3 regions of the Bacillus carboniphilus genome follow, and region 3 is predicted to be linked to each of the others. Evidence: a T-box and tRNA genes for the amino acid it is inferred to sense, from the RefSeq annotation. Region 3 holds a T-box; the other regions hold tRNA genes.

Region 1 (3,251 bases), 900 kb from region 3:
CACAGGTAGGCGAGGAGAGAATCCTAAGGTGATCGAGAGAACTCTCGTTAAGGAACTCGGCAAAATGACCCCGTAACTTCGGGAGAAGGGGTGCTCTGGTAGGGTGCAAGCCCGAGAGAGCCGCAGTGAAAAGGCCCAGGCGACTGTTTAGCAAAAACACAGGTCTCTGCGAAGCCGTAAGGCGAAGTATAGGGGCTGACGCCTGCCCGGTGCTGGAAGGTTAAGGGGAGCGCTTAGCGTAAGCGAAGGTGTGAACCGAAGCCCCAGTAAACGGCGGCCGTAACTATAACGGTCCTAAGGTAGCGAAATTCCTTGTCGGGTAAGTTCCGACCCGCACGAAAGGCGCAACGATCTGGGCACTGTCTCAACGAGAGACTCGGTGTAATTATAGTACCTGTGAAGATGCAGGTTACCCGCGACAGGACGGAAAGACCCCGTGAGCCTTTACTGTAGCCTGATATTGAATGTTGGTACAGCTTGTACAGAATAGGTAGGAGCCTTGGAAGCCGGAGCGCTAGCTTCGGTGGAGGCGTCTTTGGGATACTACCCTGGCTGTATTGACCTTCTAACCCGCACCCGTCATCCGGGTGGGAGACAGTGTCAGGTGGGCAGTTTGACTGGGGCGGTCGCCTCCTAAAAAGTAACGGAGGCGCCCAAAGGTTCCCTCAGAATGGTTGGAAATCATTCGTAGAGTGTAAAGGCACAAGGAGAACGACTGCGAGACCTACAAGTCGAGCAGGGACGAAAGTCGGGCTTAGTGATCCGGTGGTTCCGCATGGAAGGGCCATCGCTCAACGGATAAAAGCTACCCCGGGGATAACAGGCTTATCTCCCCCAAGAGTCCACATCGACGGGGAGGTTTGGCACCTCGATGTCGGCTCATCGCATCCTGGGGCTGTAGTCGGTCCCAAGGGTTGGGCTGTTCGCCCATTAAAGCGGTACGCGAGCTGGGTTCAGAACGTCGTGAGACAGTTCGGTCCCTATCCGTCGTGGGCGCAGGAAATTTGAGAGGAGCTGTCCTTAGTACGAGAGGACCGGGATGGACGCACCGCTGGTGTACCAGTTGTCTTGCCAAAGGCATCGCTGGGTAGCTATGTGCGGAAGGGATAAGTGCTGAAAGCATCTAAGCATGAAGCCCTCCTCAAGATGAGATTTCCCATCTAGCAATAGAGTAAGATCCCTGAAAGATGATCAGGTTGATAGGTTCGAGGTGGACGTGTGGTGACACATGGAGCTGACGAATACTAATCGATCGAGGACTTAACCACACACATGCGATTCTTGTTACCCTTCGTTATTTAGTTTTGAAAGAATGAAAAAACACTTGATTTTTTCTTCATTCCTAGTATAATAAGATTTGTGTTGCTTTTAAAAAGAATTAATAATTTAGCGATTAAAACAAAGTAAGAAGAAAAAGGGTTTTGAGAGGTAAATAGTTTAAGGAATCAACTGAGGAGAGGTTTGAGCGTACTTCAGTACGTGACGGCGTCGACGAAAGAAGATGACAAAAAAATGCGCCTTTTCAAATGAAGCCTAAGTTAAGAATAAAAGGGTTTTGAGAAACAAGCAGTTTGAGGAATTAACTGAGGAAACCGAGGAGCGTACTCCAGTACGTGACGACGTTGACGAAAGAAGATGACAAAAAAATGCGCCGTTTATCAAAAGCCGTAAACCATATGTCTGGTGATGATGGCAAAGAGGCCACACCCGTTCCCATGCCGAACACGGAAGTTAAGCTCTTTAGCGCCGATGGTAGTTGGGGGTCTCCCCCTGTGAGAGTAGGACGTTGCCAGGCTAATATTGATCCGCAGTAGCTCAGTGGTAGAGCATTCGGCTGTTAACCGAACGGTCGTAGGTTCGAATCCTACCTGCGGAGCCACTTGGAGAGGCTGTCCGAGAGGTCGAAGGAGCACGATTGGAAATCGTGTAGACGGTTAACGCTGTCTCAAGGGTTCGAATCCCTTGCTCTCCGCCAGTTCACTAGATTTTAAAATATATGGCCCGTTGGTCAAGCGGTTAAGACACCGCCCTTTCACGGCGGTAACACGGGTTCGAATCCCGTACGGGTCACCAAGATTAACGGAGGATTAGCTCAGCTGGGAGAGCACTTGCCTTACAAGCAAGGGGTCGGCGGTTCGATCCCGTCATCCTCCACCATTAATTCAAGAACAACTAATATTACCGCGGGGTGGAGCAACGAGCAAAAGCATCGTCGAATCACACAGCAAGTTGTACCGATCAAGTAGCATCAAAGAGTAAACAACCTGAGATCGGGACAGTCCATGCTAACTAAGAGCATAGAATAACAATATACTTTATTATTATCGCGGGGTGGAGCAGTCTGGTAGCTCGTCGGGCTCATAACCCGAAGGTCGCAGGTTCAAATCCTGCCCCCGCAACCAAAAGGTCCCGTGGTGTAGCGGTTAACATGCCTGCCTGTCACGCAGGAGATCGCGGGTTCGATTCCCGTCGGGACCGCCATATAATACATAGGCTTGGTAGCTCAGTTGGTAGAGCAATGGACTGAAAATCCATGTGTCGGCGGTTCGATTCCGTCCCAAGCCACCACTAATGATTATTTTATATGCCGGGGTAGCTCAATTGGTAGAGCAACTGACTTGTAATCAGTAGGTTGGGGGTTCAAGTCCTCTCGCCGGCACTGTCTGAAATTTCATATGGAGGGGTAGCGAAGTGGCTAAACGCGGCGGACTGTAAATCCGCTCCCTCAGGGTTCGGCGGTTCGAATCCGTCCCCCTCCACCATTTTTGATAGGGGTATAGTTTAAAGGTAGAACAGAGGTCTCCAAAACCTCCGGTGTGGGTTCGATTCCTACTACCCCTGCCAATTAATTAATTTTTCAACTATATATGGCGGTTGTGGCGAAGTGGTTAACGCACCAGATTGTGGCTCTGGCACTCGTGGGTTCGATTCCCATCAATCGCCCCATTTGCTGATATAGTTTTAATTGAATGAATGTAATTATACAGGTAATATATGAAGTATAATCACAAAAAATCATCTTGCGATGTAAATTCATGAAGCTTAGTCGAAGAAGGTTATTCATGGAACTAACATTCTATAAGTAGTATTTATTTTTATTGTTATGTCAATGATTCTTCTTGAAGTAACTCAATGAAGCATATTCAAAAAATCATTGTGCGAAGTACATTCATGATGTTTAATCGAAGAAGGTTATTCATGGAGATTATTCAATGGGCTATAGCCAAGCGGTAAGGCAACGGATTTTGATT
Region 2 (3,251 bases), 830 kb from region 3:
CACACATGCGATTCTTGTCACCCTTCGTTATTTAGTTTTGAAAGAATGAATTTTCTTTTGAAAAAACGCTTGATATTATCATAAAAATAAGTATAATATATTTTGTCCCTCTAAAATGGGACAAGGGGTTTGAGAGGCGAGTAATTTCAGGAATCAACTGAGGAAACCGAGGAGCGTACTCCAGTACGTGACGACGTTGACGAAAGAAGATGACAAAAAAATGTGCCGTTTATTAAAAGTCGTAAACCCTATGTTTGGTGACGATAGCAAAGAGGTCACACCCGTTCCCATGCCGAACACGGAAGTTAAGCTCTTTAGCGCCGATGGTAGTTGGGGGGTCTCCCCCTGTGAGAGTAGGACGTTGCCAAGCATTGGAGGATTAGCTCAGCTGGGAGAGCACTTGCCTTACAAGCAAGGGGTCGGCGGTTCGATCCCGTCATCCTCCACCATTTAAAATGAAATTGTTATCTAATAATATTTAAAACAAAGACCGTAAGGTCTGGGTATATACGCCGGTGTAGCTCAATTGGTAGAGCACGACCGAATAGGCTTCATAGAATAAGCATCAGCATACCGACTGAACAACATCTTGAATAAACTAATAGAAGTCGGGATGACGTTTTAAGAAAGAAAAATCAAATAATAGTTCACTTTTTATACGCCGGTGTAGCTCAATTGGTAGAGCAACTGACTTGTAATCAGTAGGTTGGGGGTTCAAGTCCTCTTGCCGGCACCACGAGTTTTTTAGAGCCATTACTCAGTTGGTAGAGCATCTGACTTTTAATCAGAGGGTCGAAGGTTCGAGTCCTTCATGGCTCACCATTTTGAATTTCGCGGGTGTGGCGGAACTGGCAGACGCGCTAGACTTAGGATCTAGTGTCCTTGTGACGTGGGGGTTCGACTCCCTTCACCCGCATTAAGATACGCGGAAGTAGTTCAGTGGTAGAACACCACCTTGCCAAGGTGGGGGTCGCGGGTTCGAATTCCGTCTTCCGCTCCAAGATCATTCCCCATGCCGGGGTGGTGGAATTGGCAGACACACAGGACTTAAAATCCTGCGGTAGGTGACTACCGTGCCGGTTCAAGTCCGGCCCTCGGCACCATTTAGCGCCCGTAGCTCAATTGGATAGAGCGTTTGACTACGGATCAAAAGGTTAGGGGTTCGACTCCTCTCGGGCGCGCCATTTACGGGAAGTAGCTCAGCTTGGTAGAGCACATGGTTTGGGACCATGGGGTCGCAGGTTCGAATCCTGTCTTCCCGACCACGATCGATTATGTTTTAACAAGGGGCCTTAGCTCAGCTGGGAGAGCGCCTGCCTTGCACGCAGGAGGTCAGCGGTTCGATCCCGCTAGGCTCCACCAAATATTTAGATTATGAAAATGATATATTTTGGCGGTGTAGCTCAGCTGGCTAGAGCGTACGGTTCATACCCGTGAGGTCGGGGGTTCGATCCCCTCCGCCGCTACCAATAATAAATTATGTGAATGTGGACCCTTAGCTCAGTTGGTTAGAGCATTCGGCTCATAACCGAACGGTCGTAGGTTCGAGTCCTACAGGGTCCACCATAATTTGGAGGAATACCCAAGTCCGGCTGAAGGGATCGGTCTTGAAAACCGACAGGGGTGTCAAAGCCCGCGGGGGTTCGAATCCCTCTTCCTCCGCCATATTATTTTTTAAGAAACTGTTGATATTATCGTGGTGTGGAGCAACGAGCAAGAGCATCGTCGAATCCACAACGAGTTGTACCGATCGAGTAGCATCTTGAATAGTCAATTTGAGATCGGGACAGTCTATGCTAGCTAAGAGCATGGAATAATTAAATAACTAATACTATCGCGGGGTGGAGCAACGAGCAAAAGCATCGTCGAATCCACAGCGAGTTGTACCGATCGAGCAGCATCTTGAATAGACAATTTGAGATCGGGACAGTCTATGCTAGCTAAGAGCATGGAATAATTAAATAACTAATACTATCGCGGGGTGGAGCAACGAGCAAAAGCATCGTCGAATCCACAGCGAGTTGTACCGATCGAGCAGCATCTTGAATAGACAATTTGAGATCGGGACAGTCTGTGCTAACTAAGAGCATAGAATAATTAAATAACTAATACTATCGCGGGGTGGAGCAGTCTGGTAGCTCGTCGGGCTCATAACCCGAAGGTCGCAGGTTCAAATCCTGCCCCCGCAACCAAAACTAAAAAAAGTGGTCCCGTGGTGTAGCGGTTAACATGCCTGCCTGTCACGCAGGAGATCGCGGGTTCGATTCCCGTCGGGACCGCCATTTTAACAAATATTACTATATAGGCTCGGTAGCTCAGTTGGTAGAGCAATGGACTGAAAATCCATGTGTCGGCGGTTCGATTCCGTCCCGAGCCACCATTTTAGAATTATGGCGGTTGTGGCGAAGTGGTTAACGCACCAGATTGTGGCTCTGGCACTCGTGGGTTCGATTCCCATCAATCGCCCCATAAAAAATTGCGGGTGTAGTTTAGTGGTAAAACCTCAGCCTTCCAAGCTGATGTCGTGGGTTCGATTCCCATCACCCGCTCCATACATATTATGGGCCTGTAGCTCAGTTGGTCAGAGCGCACGCCTGATAAGCGTGAGGTCGATGGTTCAAGTCCATTCAGGCCCACCATGTATACTATGGTGGTAAATTATATTTTGTTGTTATTCCGCAGTAGCTCAGTGGTAGAGCATTCGGCTGTTAACCGAACGGTCGTAGGTTCGAATCCTACCTGCGGAGCCATAAGGAGAAGTACTCAAGTGGCTGAAGAGGCGCCCCTGCTAAGGGTGTAGGTCGCGCGAGCGGCGCGAGGGTTCAAATCCCTCCTTCTCCGCCATTAATGTAAGGCCCGTTGGTCAAGCGGTTAAGACACCGCCCTTTCACGGCGGTAACACGGGTTCGAATCCCGTACGGGTCATAAATAATAGGAATGTAAAAACCTTAGAGAATAGAACCTCTAAGGTTTTTTGTGTGTTCTTAAGAAAGAAAGTATAAAGATCTGTTTTGATTTGGCTGATGTTATCATTGTTATCTAGTTCCACTGCCCAACTACTCGTATGTTTTTCTCCGCACTTGTCTCTTAACGAAATATCTTCAAAATTTTCTTTATGATCACATTACCACTAATTTTTACTAATAAAAAATAGATATAGGTCCAACTGTATATTTTTTAATCCTTATTAGGAAGAGGAGAATTGTTTCTTTTATTTACGACATAAATCGACAAATGTTCAATTTGTTAGA
Region 3 (3,251 bases):
GTAGACCCGAAATTATATACTTTCTTATCTTTTAAAAAAGAACGCTTAACTTAAGCGTTCACAAATAAAAAATTCGCTACTATAAAGTAACGAATGTATCAATCTCCAATATATGCGCAATTCAATCTCATTTTAAATCAATTATGGCGGAGGAAGAGGGATTCGAACCCCCGCGGGCTTTGACACCCCTGTCGGTTTTCAAGACCGATCCCTTCAGCCAGACTTGGGTATTCCTCCGTTTCGACAAGATTTAATATACCATATACAAAATCATTATGTCAATTATTTTTGAACATATTTTTTAAAAAATGAAAAACCTCTCTATCAAAAAATCCATTCTTCCACAATAAAAATGTTCGAGGATATCTAGACAGACACCTCGAACATATAACTGCTTATCGAATCTCTTTTCTTCCCCCCATATAAGGTTGAAGGACTTCAGGTATTTTTATACTCCCGTCTTCCTGTTGATTGTTCTCTAATATTGCTGCCATCGTACGGCCTACAGCTAATCCAGAACCATTCAAAGTATGAACATGTTCTGGTTTTGCATTCCTCTCTCGTCTAAAGCGAATATTTGCTCTCCTTGCCTGAAAGGCTTCGAAATTACTACAAGAAGAAATTTCACGATAGGTTCCACTACTTGGCATCCATACTTCAATATCATATTTTTTCGCTGCAGTGAATCCTAAATCTGCCGTACACATACTCATTACTCGATAAGGAAGGTTTAGAAGTTGTAGTACTTTTTCAGCGTGTCCTGTTAACAATTCTAGTTGCTCGTAAGACTCTTCCGGCTTTACAAATTTCACGAGCTCTACCTTATTGAATTGATGTTGGCGAATTAAACCACGTGTGTCTCTTCCTGCAGAACCTGCTTCAGAACGAAAGTTAGCACTGTAACCAACAAAACCCTTCGGTAACTCTTCCCCAGATAAGATTTCATCTCGATGATAATTAGTTGCTGGAACTTCTGTTGTTGGAATTAAGAAGTAGTCCCAACCTTCTAGTTTAAAGGCATCCTCTTCAAACTTTGGTAATTGTCCGGTACCAATCATACTTGTTCTGTTGACAATGTATGGCGGAATGATTTCTTCATATCCATGTTTATCACAATGGAGATCCATCATAAAATTAATAAGCGCTCTTTCTAACCTTGCTCCTAGTCCTTTATAAAAAGCAAACCTGCTACCAGTTACTTTCGCTGCTCTTTCAAAATCAACCATACCTAGTTCATCTGCTACTTCCCAATGAGGCTTGTAACGTACATGATCTGCAGGTACTTCACCCCAAGTTCGAACTTCTATATTATCTTCTTCACTATCTCCTATTGGAGTAGATTCATGGGGAATATTAGGAATTGACAATAAAATTTGATCCAGCTTGTCTTCCACTTCCCTCAGTTCTTCGTCCAATTTTTTAACTTTAGACCCCACTTCTTTCATTTCGAAAATTAATTCACTTGCATCTTGCTTATTTTTCTTTAATTGAGCAATTTCTGAAGAAACCTCATTTCGTTTACTTTTTAGTTGCTCTGTTTCAGTAATAAGTTCTCTCCTTCTTTTATCCAGTTGTTCAAACTTTTCAAAATCCGTTAAATCCTCTCCTCGATATTGTAATGCTTTCTTTACTTCTTCAAAATTCGCTCGTAAATATTTGCTATCTAACATAAAAAACACTCCTTTATATTGTTTTTAAAACACAAAAAAACCCATCCCATGAAAGGGACGAGTTTTACCCGCGTTGCCACCCTAATAAAAATAGCTACCTTCTATTTTCTCTTAATGACGGTAACGGTTCACACCGGAAATGCTTACTACAATGGTCATTTCAGCATTTCACTCAAGGATGGATTCACATAAAATTCCTATCGGTTTTCACCAACCACCGACTCTCTGAAAGAAATGTATATGCTACTAGCTCCTATCATCGTATTCAATTATTTAGTCTATGAATTAACAATAACTTACTACATCTTCACTTTTTATTCAAGCTTACAAACAAAGAAATTATAGTATAATACCTCAGGACTTACTATTTTCAATCATTTGAATAAAATATTGAGTCATTCGATGATCATCAGTTAATTCTGGATGAAATGAACAACCTAAATAATGCCCTTGTCTAGCAGCGACAATTCGATCTTCATGCTTTGAAATAATCTCAACGTCTTGTCCAACTTCAACTATATGAGGGGCCCTAATAAAGACTCCTAAAAAATCAGTTCCAACATCGGTAATCATTAATTGTGCTTCAAAACTCTCCTTTTGTCTCCCAAAAGAGTTTCTCTCTACCGTGATATCCATTAACCCAAGATGTTGTCTCTGCTCACCTTGAATTTGCTTAGCTAATATAATCAGCCCTGCACAAGTACCAAACATTGGTTTTCCAGATTGACCAAACGCTTTTAAAGGTTCTAAAAAATCATATTTATCGATTAACCTGCGCATGGTCGTACTTTCTCCTCCAGGGATAATCAGTCCGTCAAGCTGTTCGAGCTGTTGAGGATCTTTAACAACAATTCCTTCAGCGCCACAAGCTTCAATCGATCTTATATGCTCTCGAACAGCTCCTTGTAGTCCTAAAACACCAACCTTGAACATCTAACAAGCTCCTTTAAATGTGTATTTCTTACCAGCCTCGCTCCTGCATACGATCTGCAGGTAATAAGTTGGAAATCTCAATACCCTTCATCGCTGTACCTAGCCCTTTAGATAGCTCTGCAAGCAACTCATAATCATCGTAATGAGTGGTTGCTTCCACGATTGCTCTTGCAAATTTAGCTGGATTATCTGATTTAAAAATACCTGAACCAACAAACACACCATCTGCTCCAAGTTGCATCATTAAAGCAGCATCAGCAGGAGTTGCAACTCCACCTGCTGCAAAGTTGACAACTGGTAGACGTCCTTCACGTTTAATTAATTGTAATAATTCAAATGGTGCGCCTATATTTTTCGCTTCAGTCATAAGTTCATCTTCACTCATACCTACCACTTGGCGAATTTGCGCATTCACTTTTCTCATATGACGAACGGCTTCAACAATATTTCCTGTTCCTGGTTCTCCTTTTGTACGAAGCATAGAGGCTCCCTCAGCAATTCTTCTTGTCGCTTCACCTAAGTCTCGACAACCACATACAAATGGAACCGTATAATCTTTCTTATAAATATGAAATTCTTCATCCGCAGGTGTAAGAACTTCACTCTCATCTATGTAGTCAACGCCCATTGCTTCAAGCACACGTGCTT

Evidence for each region. A T-box is a leader RNA that pairs with one kind of tRNA and senses whether it is charged. The one in region 3 lies ahead of serS (serine--tRNA ligase), so its partner is inferred to be a tRNA-Ser.
Region 1: it encodes a tRNA-Ser, which carries the amino acid that the T-box ahead of serS (serine--tRNA ligase) is inferred to sense. The anticodon was not compared.
Region 2: it encodes a tRNA-Ser, which carries the amino acid that the T-box ahead of serS (serine--tRNA ligase) is inferred to sense. The anticodon was not compared.

The regions. Positions count from the first base shown of each region.
Region 1 is NZ_CP129013.1:7,137-10,387, forward strand. Features, by position in the region: rRNA gene LC087_RS00035 (23S ribosomal RNA) at 1-1,268, shown strand, start outside; rRNA gene rrf (5S ribosomal RNA) at 1,680-1,795, shown strand; tRNA gene LC087_RS00045 (tRNA-Asn) at 1,805-1,879, shown strand; tRNA gene LC087_RS00050 (tRNA-Ser) at 1,883-1,975, shown strand; tRNA gene LC087_RS00055 (tRNA-Glu) at 1,999-2,073, shown strand; tRNA gene LC087_RS00060 (tRNA-Val) at 2,082-2,157, shown strand; tRNA gene LC087_RS00065 (tRNA-Met) at 2,326-2,402, shown strand; tRNA gene LC087_RS00070 (tRNA-Asp) at 2,406-2,481, shown strand; tRNA gene LC087_RS00075 (tRNA-Phe) at 2,493-2,568, shown strand; tRNA gene LC087_RS00080 (tRNA-Thr) at 2,587-2,659, shown strand; tRNA gene LC087_RS00085 (tRNA-Tyr) at 2,678-2,762, shown strand; tRNA gene LC087_RS00090 (tRNA-Trp) at 2,771-2,844, shown strand; tRNA gene LC087_RS00095 (tRNA-His) at 2,871-2,946, shown strand; tRNA gene LC087_RS00100 (tRNA-Gln) at 3,214-3,251, shown strand, end outside.
Region 2 is NZ_CP129013.1:1,876,893-1,880,143, reverse strand. Features, by position in the region: rRNA gene LC087_RS09635 (23S ribosomal RNA) at 1-1, shown strand, start outside; rRNA gene rrf (5S ribosomal RNA) at 254-370, shown strand; tRNA gene LC087_RS09625 (tRNA-Val) at 374-449, shown strand; tRNA gene LC087_RS09620 (tRNA-Thr) at 661-736, shown strand; tRNA gene LC087_RS09615 (tRNA-Lys) at 748-822, shown strand; tRNA gene LC087_RS09610 (tRNA-Leu) at 834-916, shown strand; tRNA gene LC087_RS09605 (tRNA-Gly) at 926-1,000, shown strand; tRNA gene LC087_RS09600 (tRNA-Leu) at 1,015-1,103, shown strand; tRNA gene LC087_RS09595 (tRNA-Arg) at 1,108-1,184, shown strand; tRNA gene LC087_RS09590 (tRNA-Pro) at 1,189-1,265, shown strand; tRNA gene LC087_RS09585 (tRNA-Ala) at 1,287-1,362, shown strand; tRNA gene LC087_RS09580 (tRNA-Met) at 1,393-1,469, shown strand; tRNA gene LC087_RS09575 (tRNA-Ile) at 1,490-1,566, shown strand; tRNA gene LC087_RS09570 (tRNA-Ser) at 1,573-1,665, shown strand; tRNA gene LC087_RS09565 (tRNA-Met) at 2,116-2,192, shown strand; tRNA gene LC087_RS09560 (tRNA-Asp) at 2,207-2,282, shown strand; tRNA gene LC087_RS09555 (tRNA-Phe) at 2,305-2,380, shown strand; tRNA gene LC087_RS09550 (tRNA-His) at 2,394-2,469, shown strand; tRNA gene LC087_RS09545 (tRNA-Gly) at 2,479-2,552, shown strand; tRNA gene LC087_RS09540 (tRNA-Ile) at 2,563-2,639, shown strand; tRNA gene LC087_RS09535 (tRNA-Asn) at 2,676-2,750, shown strand; tRNA gene LC087_RS09530 (tRNA-Ser) at 2,754-2,844, shown strand; tRNA gene LC087_RS09525 (tRNA-Glu) at 2,854-2,925, shown strand.
Region 3 is NZ_CP129013.1:2,706,682-2,709,932, reverse strand. Features, by position in the region: tRNA gene LC087_RS13815 (tRNA-Ser) at 145-237, opposite strand; gene serS (serine--tRNA ligase) at 396-1,670, opposite strand; T-box leader at 1,721-1,939, opposite strand; gene pdxT (pyridoxal 5'-phosphate synthase glutaminase subunit PdxT) at 2,025-2,603, opposite strand; gene pdxS (pyridoxal 5'-phosphate synthase lyase subunit PdxS) at 2,632-3,251, opposite strand, start outside.